3 regions of the Nonomuraea sp. NPDC001699 genome follow, and region 1 is predicted to be linked to each of the others. Evidence: riboswitches for the same ligand, from Rfam matches in the RefSeq annotation. Region 1 holds a riboswitch; each other region holds the start of a gene.

Region 1 (7,155 bases):
GTCACCGGGGAGGCGCCGGTGTTCGTGACGGTCACCTCGCCCTGGAAACCGTCCTGCCACTGGCCGGTGATCCGGTAGGCCGCCGCGCAGTCACCGCTCCCCGAGGTGGGGGTGGGGGAGGAAGGCGCGGAGAGGGCGGCGGTCAGGGCCGGGTACCAGGCGTCGGACATCTTCTGGTCGCCGGAGGCGTTCGGGTGCACGCCGTCGTAGGTGTCGGTGCCCGTGCTGAAGCCCGTCCACTGGTCCACCGCAGGTGGGCGGGTTCATCGGGATGATCTTGGCGACGAGGATCTTCATGGCGGGGTTGCTCGCCCGCATCTGGTTCACCAGGGTGGTGAACGCGCCCAGGATCGTCGCGGGGGCGATGTTGCTCCACACGTCGTCGGTGCCGAGGTGCATGACGACGATGTCGGGCCTGGTGGCCGAGAGCCAGCCGGGTTGGTGGCCAGGTAGCCGCCGTGACCCTCGTTGTCACCGTCGTGGGCGACGTGGTGAGGACGAGCACCGCGCCGGCCAGTGCCGGCATCGCCGTCAGTAAGGCGCTGATCCTGCGCATGTCCCCGTCGCGTGGCCTGCGCAGATGGTAGGAGCGGGCGGGGGAGACGGGGAAGGCGGCGACCTGCGGGAACGTCCCCTACACCGATGTGACTTTCACGATCGCGAGCGGGCAGGGCCCGTGGTGCAGCATGCCCTGGCTGACCGAGCCGATGAGCATGCCCTTCAGCGTGCCGTGCCCCCGGCTGCCGACGACCAGCAGGTCGGCCCCGGACGCCGCCTCGCGCAGCACCTCGACGGGATGGCCGTGCACGACGTCCTCGATCACCTCCACGCCGGGATGGCACTGCCGGGGTATGGCGAGGAACGTCCGCAGGGCCTCGCGGGTCTCGCGTTCGGCCTCAGGATCGGCGGGTTCGAAGCCCGAAGCGCGCGGCCAGGCCCAGGCCTCCACTGCGCGCAGGCGGGCGCCGCGCAGCTCGGCCTCGGCGAAGGCGAACTTCAGCGCGCGCAGGCTCCCCTCGGAGCGGTCCACACCGACCACCAGTTCCCCGCGCGGAACGGCGGGCGGGTCGCGGACCAGGACGACGTCCGTGTGGGCGTGCGCGGCCACCCCGTGGGCGACCGAGCCGAGCAGCAGCCCACGGACGCCGCCCAGGCCACGACTGCCGACGACGAGCAGTTCGGCCTGCTCGGCGGTCTTGATGAGCGCGGCGCGGGGATCGCCGGGCACGAGTTCCGTGGTCACCTCGGCGCCCTGCTCGCGGGCGTGCCGCTCGGCGGCCGCGAGCACCTCCTTGGCGCCGTCGCGCATCCACTTGCCCACCTCCGCGTACCGGCCGGAGATCGGGTGGCAGACCCAGTCGGGCACCACGTGGGCCACGGTCAGCGACACCCCGCGCAGCACTGCCTCCTTGGCGGCCCAGTCGACGGACAGCAGTCCGGTCGGCGAGCCGTCGACACCTGCGACGATCATGGTCAGGCCACGTAACATTCCACTTCGGCGCGGCGGTACGCCAAGCCCTGTCTGGTGGACTCGTCGATGCACGCGCGCTCGGTCCTGCTGAGGAGTAGTTCGCCGCAGACCGTCACGCCGGAGTACGTCCGGCAGTCGAGTGAACGGTTGCGCCGGCCGATGCGGTAGTTCTCCTGGACCGCCTGCCTGCACTTGGCGCGCAGGGCCTGCGTGTCGGCGTAGCGGCACTGGGCGGTCAGGATCCGGTACTGCTGCTTGCTCACTTCCTGCTGCTCGATGCCGTCCCCAGAGGCGGCAGCCGGTCCGATCGTGGTCAGAGCCACGATCGCGGCCACAGCGGCGATCTTCATCATAGTTCCCCTGAGGGGGTCCGTACCGCCAGGGGCGATCGTCAAACCTTAGGCTGATCGCCATGCTGACGCTCCGGTACGACGAGCCCGCCCCCGACTGGGAAGGACACGTCCTTCCGATCGGCAACGGAGCGCTCGGCGCGTGCGTGTTCGGGACCCTCGGGACGGAACGCGTCCAACTCAACGAGAAGTCGTTGTGGACCGGCGGTCCGGGGAGCGCGGGGCCCGGCGCGTCGGGCAACTGGCCCGAGGAGCGGCCCGGCGCGCTGGACGCCGTGCGCCGGATGATCGACGAGCGGGGTTCGGCCTCGCCGGAGGAAGTGGCCGGAATCCTCGGAAACCCGTCCTACAGCACGGTGGGGCACATCCCCGGGTTCGGGGCGTACCAGAACTTCGGTGAGCTGCTGCTCGACGTGACCGGTGGTTTCTCGGGCGGCTACCGGCGCACGCTCGACCTGGAGACGGCGGTGGCCGCCGTGACGTACGAGGACGCCGACGGCGTGGTGCTCACCAGGGAATATTTCGCCTCGTACCCGGCGAAGGTCATCGTCGGACGGCTGACGGCGGCACGCCCGGGGCGGGTGGGGTTCACGTTACGGTTCGGCACAGCGCACCCGGGCGGGGAGGAAGTGACCGCCGAGGCGGGACGGCTGCGCGTCCGGGGTGTGCTGGCCGACAACGGCCTGGTGTACGAGGGCCAGGTCCAGGTGCTGACCGAGGGCGGCACCCGTACGGACGAGGGCGACCGCGTCGTCGTGACCGGCGCCGACAGCGCGGTGTTCGTGTTCTCGGCGGGCACCGACCACGCGCCCGTCCATCCCGGTTACCGGGGCCCGGACCCGGCGGCGCGGGTCACGGCGGCCGTGGACGCGGCGGCGCGCCGGCCGTACGGGGAGCTGAGGGCCGAGCACGAGGCCGACCACCGGGCGCTGTTCGGCCGGGTCCGCCTGGACCTCGGCCAGATCATGCCCGACCTGCCGACCGACCGCCTGCTGGCCGGCTACGAAGGGGTCGCGAGCCCGTCCGACAAGGCGCTGGAGACGCTGTACTTCCAGTACGGCCGGTACCTGCTGATCGCCTCCTCCCGACCCGGCTCGCTGCCGGCCAACCTCCAGGGGGTGTGGAACGCGTGCAACTCGCCGCCCTGGGAGTCCGACTACCACACCAACATCAACCTCCAGATGAACTACTGGCCCGCCGAGCCGGCGAACCTGGCCGAGACGGCGGTGCCGTACCAGGAGTTCGTGGCGGGGCTGCGCGCGCCCGGACGCGAGACCGCCAGGTCGATCTTCGGCACCGAGGGATGGGTGGTGCACTCCAACACCAACCCGTTCGGGTTCACGGGGGTGCACGACTGGCCCACGTCGTTCTGGATGCCGGACGCGGCCGGCTGGCTGGTGCGCCAGCTCTACGAGCGTTACCTGTTCGACGGCGACGAGGGTTACCTGCGCGGGCACGCCTACCCGGCGATGCGCGAGGCCGCCGAGTTCTGGCTGGCCAACCTGCGTCCCGACGTGCGCGACGGCAGCCTGGTCGTCTCGCCCGCCTACTCGCCCGAGCACGGCGACTTCACCGCGGGCGCGGCCATGCCGCAGCAGATCGTCCGGGACCTGTTCGCCTGCACGGCCGAGGCCGCGCGGACGCTCGGCGTGGACGCCGAGTTCGCCGGACGGCTGCGCACGGCGGCCGACCGGCTCGATCCCGGGCTGCGCGTCGGCTCCTGGGGGCAGCTCCAGGAATGGAAGGCCGACCTCGACGACCCCGCCGACCGGCACCGGCACGTCTCCCAGCTCTACGCCCTGCACCCCGGCACGCAGCTCACCGCTCCCGAGCACTTGGCGGCGGCGCGCACGACCCTCGAAGCCCGCGGCGACGGAGGCACGGGCTGGAGCATGGCCTGGAAGGTCAACTTCTGGGCCCGGCTCAAGGACGGCGACCACGCGCTGAGCATGCTGAGCGGGCAACTGCGGTCCAGCACGCTGCCGAACCTGTGGGACACGCATCCGCCGTTCCAGATCGACGGGAACCTCGGCGCGACCGCCGGGGTGGCCGAGATGCTGCTCCAGAGCCACGCCGGCGTCGTCGAGCTGCTGCCCGCGCTGCCGTCCGCCTGGCGCGCGGGCTCCTTCGACGGGCTGCGCGCCCGCGGCGGCTTCACGGTGGGCGCGACCTGGAGGGACGGCGTGCCGGCCGAGGTCAGGCTGACGTCGGCGCGCGGCGGGACCGCCCGGCTGCGCGGCCCCGGGTTCGCGCTCGACCTGGAGACTAGGGCAGGGGAGAGCTACGCGCTGTCGCCAGCACGCTGAACCAGGTGCGGTGGGTCACGCTCGACTCGTGCCAGGCGACCGCGAACCCGGCCGAGTCCAGCGCCGTGAGCAGGTCGCCGGCGTCGCGGTGGACGAACCAGCGCTCGTACTCGGTCCGGTAGGGCACCGGCTCCCACCCCTCGCCGTCGCCCAGGGCGGTGGTCAGCGCGAGCACCCCGCCGGGGCGCAGTGTCGCGTGCCAGGCGCGCAACGTCGACTCGGTCTGCTCGGACGGCACGTGCACGAGGGCCGCGGCCGACCAGATGCCGTCCAGGGACGCGGGCGCCAGCGGCGGGTGCCGCAGATCGCCCAGGACGGTGGGAACGCCTCGCCCGGCGGCGAGAGCGGCCATCCCGATCGACAGGTCCACGCCCACGGTGGACAGGCCGCGTCCGGTGAACCAGGCCGACTCGCGCCCGGGGCCGCACCCCAGGTCGGCGACCGTGGCTCCGGCGGGAAGGGATGAGGCGAACCGTTCGCGGAAGGCCGCGAACGAAGGAAGAGGGACGGTGAACCGCTCGTCGAACTGGTTCGCGATGACGTCGTAGGTGGCGGTCGTGTGCGCAATGGGATCAGACATCCCCTTGATCCTGCCACGCGCGAGGTTATGATCGCGGTGACCAACGCGGGAGCCCGGTGTGGACCGGGCTGAGAGGACGGCTGCCAGCCGCCGACCGCCAGAACCTGCTCCGGATAATGCCGGCGAAGGGAGTTTGCGCGATGAGCGACGCGCGCTTTTCCAAGATCCACATCGGTGACCTCCAGGTGCCCATGCGCGAGGTCAGGCTGTCGAACGGCACGTCGGTGCGGCTCTACGACACCTCAGGGCCGTCGCGTACCGACCGCTCGGCGTGGGGGTCCCCGGTCACCCAGCTCGGCGCCGCGCGGCGCGGGGTGGTCACCAAGGAGATGGAGTTCGTGGCCGTCCGGGAGGGCATGACGCCCGAGTTCGTACGGCAGGAGGTCGCGGCCGGCCGGGCGGTCATCCCCGCCAACGTCAACCATCCCGAGTCCGAGCCGATGGCCATCGGCAGGAACTTCCTGGTCAAGATCAACGCCAACATCGGCAACTCGGCCGTCACCTCCTCGATCGAGGAGGAGGTCGAGAAGATGACCTGGGCCACCCGCTGGGGCGCCGACACGGTCATGGACCTGTCCACCGGGCCGAACATCCACGAGACCCGCGAGCAGATCATCCGCAGCTCGCCCGTACCGGTCGGGACCGTGCCGATCTATCAGGCGCTGGAGAAGGTGGGCGGGCGTCCGGAGGCGCTGTCGTGGGAGGTCTACCGCGACACGCTGATCGAGCAGTGCGAGCAGGGCGTCGACTACGTGACGGTGCACGCGGGCGTGCGGCTGGCGCACGTGCCGCTGACCGTCCGCCGCAGGACCGGCATCGTCTCGCGGGGCGGTGCGATCATGGCCGCCTGGTGCCTGGCCCACCACCGCGAGAGCTTCCTGTACGAGCACTTCGACGAGATGTGCGCCCTGCTGGCCCGCTACGACGTGACGTTCTCGCTGGGCGACGGCCTGCGCCCGGGGTCGATCGCGGACGCCAACGACGAGGCCCAGTTCGCCGAGCTGCGCACCCTGGGCGAGCTGACCAAGGTCGCGCACGCGCACGACGTGCAGGTGATGATCGAGGGCCCCGGCCACGTGCCCATGCACAAGATCAAGGAGAACGTCGACCTGCAGCGCGAGCTCTGCGACGACGTGCCGTTCTACACCCTCGGCCCGCTCGTCACCGACATCGCACCCGGCTACGACCACATCACCTCGGGCATCGGCGCCGCCATGATCGCCTGGTACGGCACCGCCATGCTCTGCTACGTCACCCCCAAGGAGCACCTGGGCCTGCCGAACCGGGACGACGTCAAGACCGGCGTGATCACGTACAAGATCGCGGCGCACGCGGCGGACCTGGCCAAGGGCCACCCGCAGGCCCAGGCATGGGACGACGCGCTCTCGGAGGCCCGGTTCGAGTTCCGCTGGGAGGACCAGTTCGACCTGTCGCTCGACCCGGACACCGCCCGCGCCTTCCACGACGAGACCCTGCCCGCCGCGCCCGCCAAGACCGCGCACTTCTGCTCGATGTGCGGCCCGAAGTTCTGCTCGATGAAGCTCAGCCACGAGGTACGGGCGGGCATGGCCGACAAGGCGGCCGAGTTCACCCGGAAGGGCGGCACGATCTACCTGTAGCCCGCCGCGGTCAGCCGGGCAGCGTCTCGCCGCCGATCGGGGCCAGCACCTCACCCGTGTAGTACGAGGACAGCCGGTCGGCGGCGAAGAACACGTACGAAGGGGCGATCTCGTCGGGGTCGGCGGCCCGCTTCATGGGCACCTGCGCGCCGAACGTCTCCACCTTCTCCTCCGGCATCGTGGCCGGGATCAGCGGCGTCCAGACCGGGCCGGGGGCGACGGCGTTGATCCTGATGCCGCGTTCGACCAGGTTCTGGGCCATGGAGTAGGTGAAGGCGTTGATCGCGCCCTTCGTCGCGGCGTAGTCGATGAGATTCCTGTTGCCGCGCAGGCCGTTGATCGAGGAGGTGTTCACGATCGCGCAGCCCTCCCGCAGGTGCGGCAGCGCGGCCTTGGTGACGCGGTAGTAGCTGTGGATGTTGACCGCGAACGTGTGCTCCCACTGCTCGTCCGGCAGTTCCTCCAGGGAGTCCACCGGCGCCTGGTAGGCCACGTTGTTGACCAGCACGTCGAGGCCGCCGAGCTCGGCGACGGCCTGCTCCACGACCGCCACGCAGTGGTCGCGGTCGGCCAGGTCGCCGGGCAGCAGCACGCAGCGCCGCCCCTCCCGCTCGACCAGGCCGCGGGTGTGGTTGGCGTCGTCGTGCTCGTCGAGGTAGGCGATGGCGACGTCCGCGCCCTCCTTGGCGAACGCGACCGCCACCGCCCGGCCGATGCCCGAGTCACCACCGGTGATCAGCGTCCTCTTGCCCGCCAGCAGGTTCCTGCCCTCGTAGCCGCGCATCTCGTCGCGCGGCTCGGGGGACATGTCGCCCGTACGGCCCGGGTA
Region 2 (7,155 bases), on a different contig from region 1:
GCAACTCGCTCACCACCAGCACGGCATCGTCGATCGCGGCGGTGTAGACCCCACAATCCTGCAGGTCAGTGCTCAGACGCTGGCGGGCGACGGCGACGCTGGACGGCGCGTACGGCAGCAGCACCACGCTTGACACACCCACCTCCCCGTTCCCTGTGCCCCCCGCGGGAACACTCCCCGGTACGACCGAAATGCCCCGTTAGCCAATCGCAGAAACCGCATCTCGATCACAGCTTGTACACATTGGACGATAGATCAGCTCAACTGTGACCACCTCGTTACCGCATCGGTGTGTCGGATCGGATAGTGGAAGCGCGCCTCAGCACCAACCGCATCCTCGTACCCCCTCCGGACCTCGGTTGAGCACTCACTTCTCCCCCCTGCGCCCTGGCCAGACCGCGCACGATATAGAGCCCGAGCCCCACTCCACCAAAGCGCCTCCGGTCCCCGCTGTCCACCTGGACGAAGCGCTCAAAGATCCGTTCGCGGTCAGGCGGTGAGATTCCGACCCCCTCGTCATCCACCACTACGACCACGTCGTCGCCCTCGGACCAAGCCTCAACACAGATCAATCCACCCATTGGGGAATATTTAAACGCGTTCTCCAGCAATTGCCCCAAAACGATGTCGGTTGCCAGGGCGTCGCCCAGCACCGGGGGCAATTCGTCCGGAATGCGGACCTCGACGCGGTGGCGGTCGGACAACACGGGAAGGCCGAGCGTGGCGGCGTGGATGCGGGCGGCGAGGTCGAACGCCTCGATCCGCACCGCCAGCTCGTCCGCGCCCGCCCTGGCCCCCAGCAGGAGATGGTCCATGAGCTGACCCAGCGAGCCGGCCCGCTCGGCGATCGTGTGCACGGCCGAGCGCCGTTCGGAGTCGCTCATCTTGTCCCAGCGCGCGTCGAGCGTGCTGGCGAACCCGCGCACGATCGTGATCGGCGTTCGCAGCTCGTGGCTGGTCGTGGCCAGGAAGAGGTCCTTGGCCTCCTCCAGCTCCTTGGCCTGGGTGACGTCGCGGAAGTCGATGACGACCTCGCCGGTCTCCTCGATCTTCGCGCTCACCACGTCCAGCCACCGGCCGTTCTCCATCTGGAACGTCAGCTTCTCCCCGGGGCTGGGCAGCGGGAACGGCGGCGGCCCGCCGATCACGACGTCGGCCGGGAAGGCGGTCAGCTCGGCCGCGGCGGGGTTCCAGCGCACGACCCGGCCGGCGTCGTCCAGCACGGCGATGCCGTCGGCGCTGGCGTCGAACACGGCCCGCTCGTGCGCCCGCTGCCGTACCGCCTCCTGGTAGGCCACCGCGTTGCCGACCGCGATGCCGGCGTGCCCGGCCAGCAGTTCGAGGAGCTCCAGCTCCAGGTGCCCGGGGGCGGCCCCGGCGAACAGCGCGTAGAGGGCGCCGTAGGGGCGTCCGCCGACCGCGGCCAGGCCGAGCGCGATCGTGTGCAGCCCGTTGAGCCTGGCCCACACCAGGTCGTCGAGCCCGTGGGACTCCAGCATCACGGTCTTGCCCGTGCGTAAGAGCTTGTCCACCAGGCTCGTCCGCAGGCCGGTGGTGGTGCCCCTGAGCGTCTCCGGCAGCCGGTACGTGCTGACCAGCCGCAGCCGCTCCCCCTCGATCAGCACGAAGCCGCCCGCGTCCGCGCCCGTCAGCTCGGTCAGGCTGGCCGAGATCCGGTCGAGCACGGCCGGCAGCTCCAGCTCGGAGTTGATGTCGCCGACCACGTCGGTGAGCCGGCGCACCAGCCTGGCCCGGCGTTCCATGCGCAGCCCGGCCACCTCGTCGGCCCGGGCGGGATGGTGGACGCAGACGTAGCCGACCACGGAGTTGCCCAGGCGCAGGGCGTTGATGTCCACCCGCAGGTCGAGCGCGCCGCCGTCCTTGTGGACGCGCTTGGTGCGCAACGACACCTGCCCCCCGGTCCGTACGCGCTCCAGCACCGCGTTGTGCTCGGCGGTCAGCTCGTCGGGGACGATCGGCGCCCGGCGCCCCAGCATCTCGGCGGCCGTCCAGCCGAACAGCTGCTCGGCCGCCGCGTTCCAGACCAGCACGCTCTGGTCGCGGTCGAGCGCCACCACGGCGTTGGGGGAACCGGCGAGCACAGCGCGAGCGATCTCCTCGTCACTGCCGACCCATGTGTCCCCCACACCTCCATAGTGCACGTGGCGTGGTGGGTCTGACGGGCGATCCGTCCGATACGCTGCGCTCACGAAGATTCCGGTGGCTGAAACGGGTGAGAGGCATGTCGAGCAGCGACCTCGATGCCCTGCTGAGAGTGACCTCCAACACCTACAAGGGCGAGGGCCCGCCGCACATCGCGTTCGGCACCTACGACGGCGCCGTGGGCAGGCTGGTCCTGGCGGTCACCGGGAAAGGCATCGCGGCCTGCAGTTTCGAGTCCGAGAACGTCGTGTACGAGCGGGTGGCCAAGGAGGTCGGCACGTTCATCGGGCCCGACGCCCGCCGTCTCGACCCGGTGCGCCGGGAGCTCGACGCGTACTTCTCCGGGCGGCTGCGCACGTTCGCCACGCCGGTCGACCTCGCGCTGGCCACGCCGTTCGCCCGTAGCGTGCTGCAGAAGACCATGGCCGTCCCCTACGGCACGACCACGACGTACGAGGAGATCGGCGCGAGCATCGGACGGCCGCGCGCGCTGCGCGCGGTCGGCAACGCGGTCGGCGCCAACCCCGTCTGCGTGATCGTGCCCTCCCATCGGGTGGTCCGTGAGGACGGCGAGCTCGGCGACTACGCCGGAGGCGTGGCCGCCAAGCAGCACCTGCTCAACATCGAGCGCCGCGTCTCAACGGCCCGCTGACCGGCGCAGGCCCCTGGTCAGCCCACCGGTCAGCCCACCGATCAGCAGGGTCACCAGGGCGGCGACGAGCGCGCCGCCGAGCGCGCCGTTCATCCACGTCTCCCTTGTGAAGCCGACCGCGTCGCGGGCGGCCGCCCAGAAGTCGTCCCAGCCGGCGACGGTGGGCGTCGAGGTGGTGAACCAGTAGGCGGCGAAGCCGAGCGCCCACGGCAGCAGCATCAGCCAGCGCGAGGGCGCGTCCTCGGCGGTGTTCCAGCGGGCGGCGCCGCCGAGCACGAAGTAGTCGACGGCCAGCACCGCGAACATCGGCACGAACACCGCGCCGATCACGCCGAGGAACGCGCCGTAGGAGGTGACGTCCACGACCAGGGCGATCGCGGTGGTGAGCACGCCGATCGCGGTGGAGACGACCCGCCGGTCGACCTTCGGCATGAGGTTCTGGAGCGAGACGGTGGTGGAGTAGACGTTGGCGAAGGACTGGTCGGTCTCGCGCAGCACCAGGATGCCGAAGAACAGCGCGCCCAGCGGCGCCACGACGAACGGCTGGAACACGACCATGCCGTCGGCCTGGACCGCCTGGGCGCCCGCGATGGCCACCGCGTACACGCCGAGGGCCAGGCAGGCCACCTGGGCGACGGTGTAGCCGCCGACGACGCCGGTGAAGGCGGCCCGGCTGGAGCGCGAGTGCCTGGCGAAGTCGGCGGCCATCGGCACCCACGACACCGACAGGGCGATCACGTAGTCGACGGCCGGGGCGAAGGCCGTCCACGACCCGCCCGTGTACGTCGGCGCCTCGCCCAGGAACGACACGGTGAACCAGATCAGCGACACGATCACGCCGACGGTCACGTACCGGCGCAGCAGCCTGATCGACCCGAGCGGCCAGACGGCCAGCGCGGTGGTCAGCACGCCCGCCACCACCACCCACACCTGGTACGGGACGTCCCCGAAGATGGCGTTCGCGGCCTTGGCGATCACCCAGAGCTCGAAGGCCCCCCAGCCGAGCATCTGCACGATGTTCAGCACGGACGGGACGTACGACATCTTCGCCCCGAACAGCCCGCGCAGCAGCACCATCGCCGGCCGCCCGGTCTGCGTGCCGGGAATGGCCGACAGGCCCACCATGGCGGTGCCGATGAGGCTGCCGACCACGGCGGCCGTGAGCGCGGCCACGAGGCTGAGCGGCGCGCCGCCCAGCGGGTCGATCAGGATGAGCGCCCCGGAGAAACCGAGGAGGCTGACACCGAGGTTGGCCCAGAGCGCGCCCTGGTCGAGGACGCCGAGGGTCTTGGGGGGCGCGCCGTCAAGGGTCAGCGGAACTTCGTCGACGACATGCGTCATCGCACACTCCCTACGCCGGCATTACCCGGACAGGTTCAGGCGGTCGGCAGCGGCTGTGTTGCTGCCCTCTCAGCCCGGCACCCCGAGCTCCCGCGACTATGCAGTTGGCGCCCTCATCATGCCTCAATGGCGGCGGAACCGCCACAGTGGGGCATTCAGGCCACGAACGGCTGCTGCCCGGTCTCGCTGACCATCGGACGGCGCGCGAACTCCCACGACTGCATGCCGCCGCCCACGTTGACGGCGTCGCGCCCGAGCTGGTTGAGCCACGCCGTGACCTGCATCGACCGGCCGCCCACCCGGCACACCACGTAGACGGTGCGGTCGGCGGGCACCTCCTCGACGCGGCCCTGGATCTGCGACATGGGGATGTGCACGGCCTCGGGGGCGTGGCCGGCCAGCCATTCGTCCTGTTCGCGGACGTCGAGCAGGTAGGCGTCGTCGGGAACGGCGGTGGCCTCGATCTCTGGAACGGTCATGCTTCCATCATCCCGCGCCCGGGACCCTACTTGAGCAGGCGCGACATCCGCCGGTCGGCGAGCGGCCTGCCGCCCGTCTGGCAGGTCGGGCAGTACTGGAGCGAGGAGTCGGCGAACGACACCTCGCGGATCGTGTCGCCGCACACGTCGCACGGCTGGCCCGCCCGGTTGTGCACGCGCAGCCCGGACTTCTTCTCCGCCTTGAGGTCCTTGGCCGCCAGCCCGTGCGCCCGCTCCACGGCGTCGTGCAACGTCGTCACGATGGCCTCGTGCAGGTCGGCGATCTGCGCGTCGGTCAGCGTCGCCGCGATCTTGAACGGCGACATCCTGGCGGCGTGCAGCACCTCGTCGGAGTAGGCGTTGCCGATGCCGGCGATCACCTTCTGGTCGCGCAGCAGGCCCTTGATCTGGGCACGGTTGCCGCCCACGATGCGCTTGAGCGCCTCGACGGTGAAGGCGTCGTCGAGCGGGTCGGGGCCCAGGGCGGCGACGCCCGGGACGTCCTCCGGCTTGTCGGTGACGTAGACGGCCAGCCGCTTCTGCGTGCCGGCCTCGGTCAGCTCGAACCCGGGGGCCAGGCCGTCGTCGTCGGGCGCCAGCCGTACGCGTACGGCCAGCGGCCCCTTGCCCGGCCGCACCGGCCGCGCGCCGGACAGGTCGTCACGCCAGCGCAGCCAGCCGGCGCGGGCCAGGTGGATGATCAGATGCAGGCCGTCGCAGTCGAGGTCGAGGAACTTGCCGTGCCTCGACACGCCCGTGACGGTGAGCCCGCCGAGCGCGGTGACCGGCGGGTCGAACGTCTTGAGCGCCTGGAAGGCGACGACGTCCACGCCCGCGATCGAACGGCCGACCGCCCGCTCGCGCAGGAAGTGGGTGAGCGACTCCACTTCGGGAAGTTCCGGCATGCCACCAGGGTATGGCGCGCGCCGGACCGTCACGCGACTACGGCACGTCCCAGAAGGCGAGTTCGTGGGCCATGCCCTCGGTGAACAGCGCCTCCGCCCGTACGGGGTCGGGGTCGGCCTCGTCGATCATCTGCCCGATCCGTACGGTCAGCGCCGCGAACCCGGGATCGGCGTACGTGTCCACCCAGGCCCGGTAACGCGGCTCGGCCGGCGGGTTCTCCGCAAGGATCTTCCCAAGACTCGAATATCCCCACATGCACGGATAAAGCGCGGCCAGCCCCTCCCCATAAGACCCCGCCGCCTCCAACAGGAACGCCGTGTACGCCACACACGCCGGCCCCTTCACCGCGTTGTCCAGGTCGGCCCCGAACTCCGCCGACAACGACCGATGCAGGCGCAACTCGTCGTGGTACGTCGCGTGCGCCAGATCCACCAGGTCCCCCAGATGCCCGTCCGGCGCCTGCCAGGCCAGCCTGGAGAACACCCGCACGTAGTCGAGCAGGTACAGGTAGTCCTGCTCCAGCCAGGACCGGAAGACCGGCTCCGGCAGGTCGCCACGCCCGATCCCGGCCACCGTGGGATGGTCGAGCTGCGCCTGGAGCAGCGGACGTCCGATCGCGTGAAGTCTTTCCGAGATGCTCATGCTGGGAGGTTAGTGTCGAGGCATGACCGTGACGATCGCCGAAGAACTCCTCCTGCTCGCCTACGGCGAGGAGGAAGGCAGGCAGCTCATCGGGGGCATCCAGCTCGACCCCGCGCTCGGCGGCGCGATCCTCGCCGAGCTGGCCGCCGCGGGCCGCGTGGAACTGGCCGACGACAAGGTGACGGTCAAGGACCCGGCCCCGCTGGGCGACGAGGAGCTCGACGCCGCCCTCGCCCGCATGGCCGAGGACGGCAAGGCCAGGAAGCCCGCGTGGTGGGTGCAGCGGTTGCAGTCGGGCAAGCTGCGCCGGCGGCTGCTCACCAGGCTCGCCGAGTCGGGCGTGCTGGCCGAGGAGCGCAGGAAGGTCCTGGGGATCTTCCCGACCACCCGCTGGCCGGAGTCCGACCCTCAGGTGGAGGCCGACGTGCGCGAACGCGTGACGGCCGTCCTCGCCGGCGCCGAGCCCGACCAGCGCACGGCCACCCTGATCGCGATCATGTACGCCGCGAAGCTCGACCTCAAGGCGTTCCCCGGCGCCGACCGCGGGCGCGTCAAGGAGATCGCCGAGGGCGAGTGGGCCGGCCAGGCGGTCGCCAAGACGATCAGCGCCATCACCGCGGCCGTCATCCTCACCACCACCACCGCCGCGACCGTCGCCGCCACGAGCTGATCCGCGGTCCTGTGAGGCGCGCCGGGAGCGCGCCTCAGGGGGCGGGTCAGCCCGCGTCCACGATCTCCTTCGGCACCGGCTTGTCGGCCTTCAGGGCGTCGAAGAGGGCCAGCGCCTTGAGCCGGTCCCACTTGACCGCCGCGCCGCCGCCCGCGACGATCTCGTTCCCGCCGAACGGCACCACGGTCGTGACCGGGCTGTCGCCCATGGCCAGCCCCAGCGAGAGCATGTCGAACGCGCCCGTGCTCGAGTCCACCTCGACGGCGTCCGTGGCGCTCATGGCCAGCGGGATCGACGTGAAC
Region 3 (7,155 bases), on a different contig from region 1:
CCGTCCACGACCACATGCGCACCGAGCTGATGTGTGGCCAGTACCTCGACCTGCTGGAGCAGGCCCACGGCGAGAACACCTTCGAGTCGGCGCTGCGGGTGGCGCTGTTCAAGAGCGGCAAGTACTCGGTGGAGCAGCCGCTCCGGCTCGGCCTGGTGCTCGCCGCCGCCGCCCTGGAGCCGTGGATGGACGAGCTGTGCACCGGCTACGGCCGCCGCGTCGGCATCGCCTTCCAGCTCAGGGACGACATCCTCGGCGTGTTCGGCGACCCGGCCCAGACCGGCAAGCCGGCCGGCGACGACCTGCGGGAGGGCAAGCGCACGATGCTGGTGGCCCGTACCCTGGCCGCGGCCACGCCGGAGTCGGCCGCGACGGTGCGCAGGCTGCTCGGCGACCCCGCGCTCGACGAGGACGGAGTGACCGCCCTGCGCGAGATCATCACGGACACCGGCGCGCTGCGGGAGTGCGAAGACCTGATCGCCGGCTATCTCGCCGACGCCCTGACCGCGCTCGACGAGGCGCCCGTCACCGCCGAGGCGCGCACGGCGCTGACCGAGCTGGCCATCGCCGCGACGTCCCGCAAGACCTGACCCCGGCACTCTGGCCGGGCACCTGGCCTGGGGCGCCCGTCGAGGACGGGCGCCCGGTCGGTTCAGGGGCTCAGGCGCTTGGCGAACTCGGCCGCCGCCGCCCCCGGGTCCTCCGCGTCGGTGATCGCGCGTACGACCACCACGCGGCTCACGCCGTACGACATGACCTCGTCGAGGTTGGCGAGGTCGATGCCGCCGATCCCGAACCACGGCCGCGGCGATTCCGGGTCCGAGGCCGACCCCAGCGACGCGGCGTGCCGCAGCAGCGCCGGGCCGGGCGCGTGGCGGCCCGGCTTGGTCGGCGTGGGCCAGATCGGGCCGCAGCAGAAGTAGTCGACGCCCTCCTCCACGGCCGCGGCGGACGCCTCGGCGATGGAGTGGGTGGACCGGCCGATGACGATGTCGTCGCCGAGTATCTCTCGCGCGACCGTCACGGGAAGGTCGTCCTGCCCCAGGTGGAGCACGTCGGGCCGGGCGGCGTAGGCGATGTCCGCCCGGTCGTTGACGGCCAGCAGCTTGCCGTGCCGGTCGCAGGCGTCGCGGAAGACTTCCAGGAGCGCGAGTTCTTCGCGTGCCTCCAGGCCCTTCTCCCGCAGCTGGATGATGTCCACGCCGCCGGCCAGCACCGCATCGAGGAACTCTGCCAGGTCGCCGCGGTCGCGGCGGCCGTCGGTGCAGAGATAGAGGCGGGCCTCAGAAACCGAGGGCCTGGGCACGCCGCTTGACCTCCGTGTGACGGCCGGCCTTGATCGCCTCGATGGGCGACCCCGGCAGGGACTCGTCTGGGGTGAAGAGCCAGCGCAGCGACTCCACGTCGTCGTAGCCGGCGTCGAGCAACACGGTCAGTGTGCCGGGCAGGCCCTTCATCACGTCCTTCCCGTCGAGGAACACCGCGGGCACCTGCGGCCCGCCGCCGCCGCGGCGTACGCCGAGCAGCTTGTGGTCCTTGAGGAGTTGCTTGGCCCGCCCGATCGAAAGGTCGAGGCGTGAGGCCACTTCGGGGAGAGTGAGCCACTCGTCGACGAGCTGGTCGGTCTCCCGGTCGATCTGTGCAACAGAAAGCGTCACGAAACCACAACTACCACATGCCGTCCTTGCTCAAACAACACAATCCCGTAGGGGGACCTCTGGATCTACCAGGCGTTCTGTGTCGAGGCGGTGACCGCCTTCGATGATCCTACGGCCCTGCACGTAGTCCCGGGGCCGGTCGACGGCGAGCACCGCGGCGAGGGTGTCGCCCGAGGTCAGCCAGACGGCCGACCACTTGCCCTCGGGCTCGCCCCGGTAGACCAGGCGGTCGCCGGAGGGATGGTGGCCGATGTACTGGACCATGTGGCCGAACTGCTCGGACCAGAAGTAGGGCGCCGGATCGTAGACGGCCTCCTCGCCCAGCAGGGTCGCGGCGGCGACCTCAGGCGAGCCGAGCGCGGTGTCCCAGTGCTCGACGCGGAGCCGGGTGCCGTAGCGGCGCGACCACCAGGCGGCGCAGTCGCCGGCCGCGACCACACCCGGCATGGACGTGCGCAGGTGCTCGTCGGTGACGACGCCGTTGTGCAGGTCGATGTCGGAACCGGCCAGCCATTCGATGGCGGGCCGCACGCCGATGCCGGTGACGACCACGTGGGCCTGGACGAACTCGCCGCCCACCAGCCGTACGCCGCCCTCGTCCACCTCGTCGACCATGGTGTTCAGGCGCAGGTCGATGCCGTCGTACCAGTGCAGGGTGCGGGCGCCGATCTCCGGGCCCACGGCGTTGGCCAGCGGGGTGGGGCCGGCCTCGATCACGGTCACCGTGCAACCGGCCTTGCGGGCGGCGGTGGCGACCTCGGCGCCGATCCAGCCCGCGCCGATGATCGCGACGTGCGCCCCGGCCACCAGCCCGGCGCGCAGCTCGTGGGCGTCGTCGAGGGTGCGCAGGACGTGCTGGGGGCCGTCGCCGGGCACGGTGATCGGCTCGGCGCCGGTGGCGATCACCAGGCCGTCATAGCCGAGCTCGCCCTCGGTCGTCTCCAGGACGCCCTGGCGCAGGGCCTTGGCGGTGACGCCGGGCCAGAAGTCGATCTCCAGCGCGTCGAGGTCGGCCTCCAGGAAGCTGGAGTCGGCGGCGCCCGACAGGACGGCCTTGGACAGAGGCGGGCGGTCGTAGGGCCGATGGCGCTCCTGGCCGATCAGCGTGATCCGTCCGGTGAAGCCGCGCCCGCGCAGCGCCTCGGCGCTCCGCAGCCCGGCCAGGCCCGCTCCCACCACTACGACATGGTTCACGTTCATGACCATAACGGGGGCCGTGCCGGCGCGTCGCACCGAGGCCGTAGGCTGGGAGGGCAAGACGCGCGGGAGTCCGGCCGTCACCGGGCTGAGAGGAAGGCTTGAACGGGCCTTCGACCGCAAGACACCTGATCCGGATCATGCCGGCGAAGGGAGCGCGGATGAATGTGATCGTGGGCGGCGGGGTCGTCGGGTTGTCGATCGCCTGGCGGCTGGCCCGAGCGGGGTCGCCCGTCACGGTGGTCGACCCGGCCCCGGGCCGCGGGGCCTCCTACGCGGCGGCCGGGATGCTCGCCCCCGTCAGCGAGGTCGCCTACACCGAGGAGCCGCTGCTGCGGCTGGGGGCCGCGTCGCTGAACCGGTGGCCGTCCTTCGCGGCCGAGCTGGCCGCCGACGCGGGGCTGGACGACGGGTCTGCCGCAGGCTTCGCCACAGGGCTCGCCGGTGGCACCGGCTCGGGCTTCGGCGCGGGGCTCGCCAGTGGGTCCGGCGCGGGATTCGGCGGCGGGTTCGGGCGGGTGGCCGGGGAGGCGGGGTCGATGGAGGCCGCGCGCCGGGGGCTCGACCTGCGCGCCGACGGCACGCTCGACGTCGCCTTCGGGGCCGACGACCTCGCGGCGCTCGACGACCTGGCGGCGTTCATGGACAAGCTGGGGCTCCGGGTGGAGCGGCTGACCGGGCGCGAGTGCCGCCGCCTGGAGCCCATGCTGGCCCCGTCGGTGCGCGGCGGGCTGCTGGCCCCCGGTGACGCCTGGGTCGACCCGCGCCGCGTCACGGCGGCGCTGCTGGCCGCGCTCGACCGGCTGGGCGTGCCCCTGGTGCGGGCGCGGGTGACCGGGCTGCTGCGCGACGGCGACACCACGACCGGCACTGGGACCGACGCTGGGATCGGTGCTGGGACCGGCGCTGGGATCGGGGCGATGACCGGGGCCGCGGCGGGTGCCGTGATCGGTGTGCGCCTCGAACCCGACCCGGGTCAGCCTGGCGCCGCCGTGCGGGAGATCGCGGCCGATCGCGTGGTGCTGGCCGCCGGGGCGTGGAGCGGAGAACTGGCCGGCGTGCCGGTACGGCCGATCAAGGGACAGATCATGCGGTTGCGCTCGCCGCAGCCGCTGCTCGGGCGGTGCGTACGCGGGATGGTGCACGGCGCCCCCGTCTACCTCGTCCCCAGGGGCGACGGCGAGCTGGTGCTCGGGGCCACGCAGGAGGAGCTGGGGTTCGACACCCGGGTGACCGCCGGCGGGCTCTACGAGCTGCTGCGGGACGCCAGGGAGCTGGTGCCGGGCGTCACCGAGCTGGAGGTCGCCGACGTGGTCGCCGGGCTGCGGCCGGGCACCCCCGACAACCTGCCGATCATCGGGCCGGGCGCGGCTCCCGGGCTGGTGCTGGCGACCGGCCACCACCGGGGCGGGGTCCTGCTGGCCCCCCTCACGGCGGCCCTGGTCACAGCAACCCTCACGACACCTGCCGGGGCGACACCGTCCCCTGCGACCCCCACCACGGTGACGCCGCCATCAGGGGCAGCCCCCAAGGGGCCAACGGCCTCAGGAGCGGCGTCTGCAGGGGCGGCAGCGTCCCGAGGGACAGCGTCTCCAGGGGGGCCCGCGTCCTCAGGGGCGGCGTCTCCAGGGGCGGCAGCGTCCTCAGGGGTGGCGTCACGCGGGGCGGGGTCGTTGCCGGGTGCGGGGATTCTGACGGGTGAGGAGGGCGAGCTGGCCGCGCTGTGCTCGCCCGCGAGATTTCGGGATATTTCATGATTGTGACGATCAACGGCGCCGCGCACGAGGTGGCCGACGGCACCACCGTGGCCCAGGCCGTACGGACGCTGACCACCGCCACCACCGGGGTCGCGGTGGCCGTGAACGACGAGGTGGTGACGCGCAGCTCGTGGGAGACGACGGCGCTCGGCGACCGCGACCGCGTCGAGGTGCTGACGGCGGTGCAGGGTGGATGAGCTGATCATCGCCGGGGAGAAGTTCTCCTCCCGGCTCATCATGGGCACGGGCGGCGCGCCCTCCCTGGAGGTGCTCGACCAGGCGCTGGCCGCCTCGGGCACCCAGCTGACCACGGTGGCCATGCGGCGGCTCGACCCCGGCGCCCGCGGCTCGGTCCTCGACGTGCTGCGCCGCCGCGACATCAAGGTGCTGCCCAACACCGCGGGCTGCTTCACCGCGGGCGAGGCCGTCCTGACGGCCCGGCTGGCCCGCGAGGCCCTGGGGACGAACTGGGTCAAGCTAGAGGTCATCTCCGACGAGCGCACGCTGCTGCCCGACCCGATCGAGACGTTCGACGCGGCCGAGCGGCTGGTGGCCGACGGGTTCGTGGTGCTGCCGTACATCGGCGACGACCCGGCGCTGGCGCGGCGGCTGGAGCAGGCCGGCTGCGCGGCCGTGATGCCTCTGGGCGCGCCGATCGGGTCGGGCCTCGGCATCAGGAACCCGCACAACATCGAGCTCATCGTGGAGGCCGCCGCGGTGCCGGTGATCCTCGACGCGGGCATCGGCACGGCCAGCGACGCCGCCCTGGCCATGGAGCTGGGCTGCGACGCGGTGCTGCTGGCCACGGCGGTGACCCGCGCGCAGCGGCCCGAGCTCATGGCCTCGGCGATGAGGGCGGCCGTGGCGGCGGGGCGCCAGGCGCGGCAGGCGGGCAGGATCCCGCGCCGCCGCTACGCGGAGGCGTCCTCGCCGACGACCCCGTAGGGGCCCGCCGGAAGTTCGCCGCGTAGGATCCCCCTCAGATCCCTCGGAGGGCTCGGCTCGCGCCGGGTCCTCCCGCCGGTCGGGGCCGCCCTCCTGGGAACGTCTCCGCATCGGTTTCGGGCGCGCGGGCCCTGCCGGTGCCAAAACGCCCGTAAACTCAGGGGGGTGGTGGATAAGACGACTGCGGACCCCCTGGTCGGGCGGCTCCTCGATGGGCGCTACCGCATCGAGAGCCGGATCGCCCGGGGCGGTATGGCGACCGTCTACCTGGCGCTCGACGTCCGGCTGGACCGCACTGTCGCGCTGAAGGTCATGCACTCCTCGCTCGCCGAGGACCCGGCCTTCGTCCGCAGGTTCATCGGTGAGGCCAAGTCGGTCGCGAGTCTGTCCCACCCCAACGTGGTGCACGTCTTCGACCAGGGCACCGACACCGACGTCGTCTACCTGTCGATGGAGTACGTGCCGGGCCGCACGCTCCGCGACATCCTGCGCGAGCGCGGCAGGCTGCCCGCCCGCGAGGCGCTGGAGATCATGATCCCGGTGCTCGCCGCCCTGGGCGCGGCCCACCAGGCCGGGATGGTCCACCGCGACGTGAAGCCCGAGAACGTGCTGATGACCGACGACGGCCGGGTCAAGGTCGTCGACTTCGGGCTGGCCAGGGCCATCGAGGCGACCAACCAGACCCGTACCGGCGTGATGATCGGCACGATCGGCTACATGTCGCCCGAGCAGGTCACCACCGGCGGCGCCGACGTGCGCAGCGACGTCTACGCCGCGGGCATCATGCTGTTCGAGCTGGTGACCGGGCAGCAGCCCTACGACGGCGAGACGCCGATGTCGGTGGCCTACCGGCACGTCCACGACACGGTGCCTCCGCCGTCGGCGCTGGTGCCCGAGGTGCCGCCGCTGATCGACACGCTCGTCGCGCACGCCACGGCCCGCGAGCCGCACGACCGCCCCAACGACGCCACGGCGATGCTCGTCCAGGCGGTCGAGGCCCATCGCATGTTGCCCCGGCTGAGCACCCCGCCGGCCATGACGGCGGTGTTCAACCAGTCGATCCCGCCGCGTCCGAGCGGCGCGGGCGCCCCGTCGATGCCGATGGCCGCGCCCGCCCACACGCTGATCCAGCCGCGCGCCGAGATGGCGCCGCCGGTGCCGCCGGTGTCGCCGCCGCCGTCCACGCGCTCGTTCAAGCCCAACTGGTTCCTGGTCACCCTCGCCGCGGTCATGGTGGTCGCGGTGGCGCTGACCGGCTGGTACTTCTCCCAGACCAAGATGGTGCAGGTGCCCGACCTGGTCGGCCAGAACATGGTGGTCGCCGAGCGGACCGCCACGAGCAAGGGCTTCAAGATCCACAAGGTCGCGGGCGAGTACGACGAGGACACCGCCGAGGGGCTGGTGCTGCGTACCGACCCCGAGGGCAAGACCGAGCTGGAGAGCGGCGGCACGATCACGCTGGTGCCCTCGCTCGGCCCCAAGCGGGTGATCGTCCCCAGCGTCAAGGGGCTGACCAGCGACGAGGCCCGCGTCAAGATCGCCGAGGCCGGGCTCACCGTGGGCAGCGTCAAGCGCCTGCCCAGCGCCGAGGTCGAGCG

What was found. A riboswitch is a leader RNA that binds a small molecule or an ion and turns the genes downstream of it on or off. The one in region 1 is predicted to bind thiamine pyrophosphate.
Region 2: another riboswitch for thiamine pyrophosphate. It lies ahead of ACWCSU_RS19140 (purine-cytosine permease family protein); the one in region 1 lies ahead of thiC (phosphomethylpyrimidine synthase ThiC).
Region 3: another riboswitch for thiamine pyrophosphate. It lies ahead of ACWCSU_RS11990 (FAD-dependent oxidoreductase); the one in region 1 lies ahead of thiC (phosphomethylpyrimidine synthase ThiC).

The regions. Positions count from the first base shown of each region.
Region 1 covers NZ_JBSFGF010000001.1:678,731-685,885, forward strand. Annotated here, with positions in the region: gene ACWCSU_RS03255 (cellulose binding domain-containing protein) at 1-248, opposite strand, end outside; partial or broken gene ACWCSU_RS03260 (hypothetical protein) at 298-399, opposite strand; gene ACWCSU_RS03265 (hypothetical protein) at 459-587, shown strand; gene ACWCSU_RS03270 (universal stress protein) at 635-1,471, opposite strand; gene ACWCSU_RS03275 (hypothetical protein) at 1,474-1,824, opposite strand; gene ACWCSU_RS03280 (glycoside hydrolase family 95 protein) at 1,884-4,127, shown strand; gene ACWCSU_RS03285 (class I SAM-dependent methyltransferase) at 4,087-4,707, opposite strand; TPP riboswitch at 4,743-4,855, shown strand; gene thiC (phosphomethylpyrimidine synthase ThiC) at 4,848-6,326, shown strand; gene ACWCSU_RS03295 (SDR family oxidoreductase) at 6,337-7,155, opposite strand, start outside.
Region 2 covers NZ_JBSFGF010000005.1:520,983-528,137, reverse strand. Annotated here, with positions in the region: gene ACWCSU_RS19155 (ATP-binding protein) at 1-127, opposite strand, end outside; gene ACWCSU_RS19150 (ATP-binding protein) at 279-2,147, opposite strand; gene ACWCSU_RS19145 (methylated-DNA--[protein]-cysteine S-methyltransferase) at 2,243-2,815, shown strand; gene ACWCSU_RS19140 (purine-cytosine permease family protein) at 2,801-4,156, opposite strand; TPP riboswitch at 4,147-4,260, opposite strand; gene ACWCSU_RS19135 (rhodanese-like domain-containing protein) at 4,312-4,635, opposite strand; gene ACWCSU_RS19130 (Fpg/Nei family DNA glycosylase) at 4,662-5,540, opposite strand; gene ACWCSU_RS19125 (TenA family protein) at 5,578-6,183, opposite strand; gene ACWCSU_RS19120 (GOLPH3/VPS74 family protein) at 6,206-6,853, shown strand; gene ACWCSU_RS19115 (LCP family protein) at 6,900-7,155, opposite strand, start outside.
Region 3 covers NZ_JBSFGF010000003.1:391,780-398,934, forward strand. Annotated here, with positions in the region: gene ACWCSU_RS11970 (polyprenyl synthetase family protein) at 1-590, shown strand, start outside; gene thiE (thiamine phosphate synthase) at 653-1,306, opposite strand; gene ACWCSU_RS11980 (Rv2175c family DNA-binding protein) at 1,284-1,658, opposite strand; gene ACWCSU_RS11985 (NAD(P)/FAD-dependent oxidoreductase) at 1,689-2,858, opposite strand; TPP riboswitch at 2,911-3,027, shown strand; gene ACWCSU_RS11990 (FAD-dependent oxidoreductase) at 3,017-4,612, shown strand; gene thiS (sulfur carrier protein ThiS) at 4,609-4,809, shown strand; gene ACWCSU_RS12000 (thiazole synthase) at 4,802-5,557, shown strand; gene pknB (Stk1 family PASTA domain-containing Ser/Thr kinase) at 5,726-7,155, shown strand, end outside.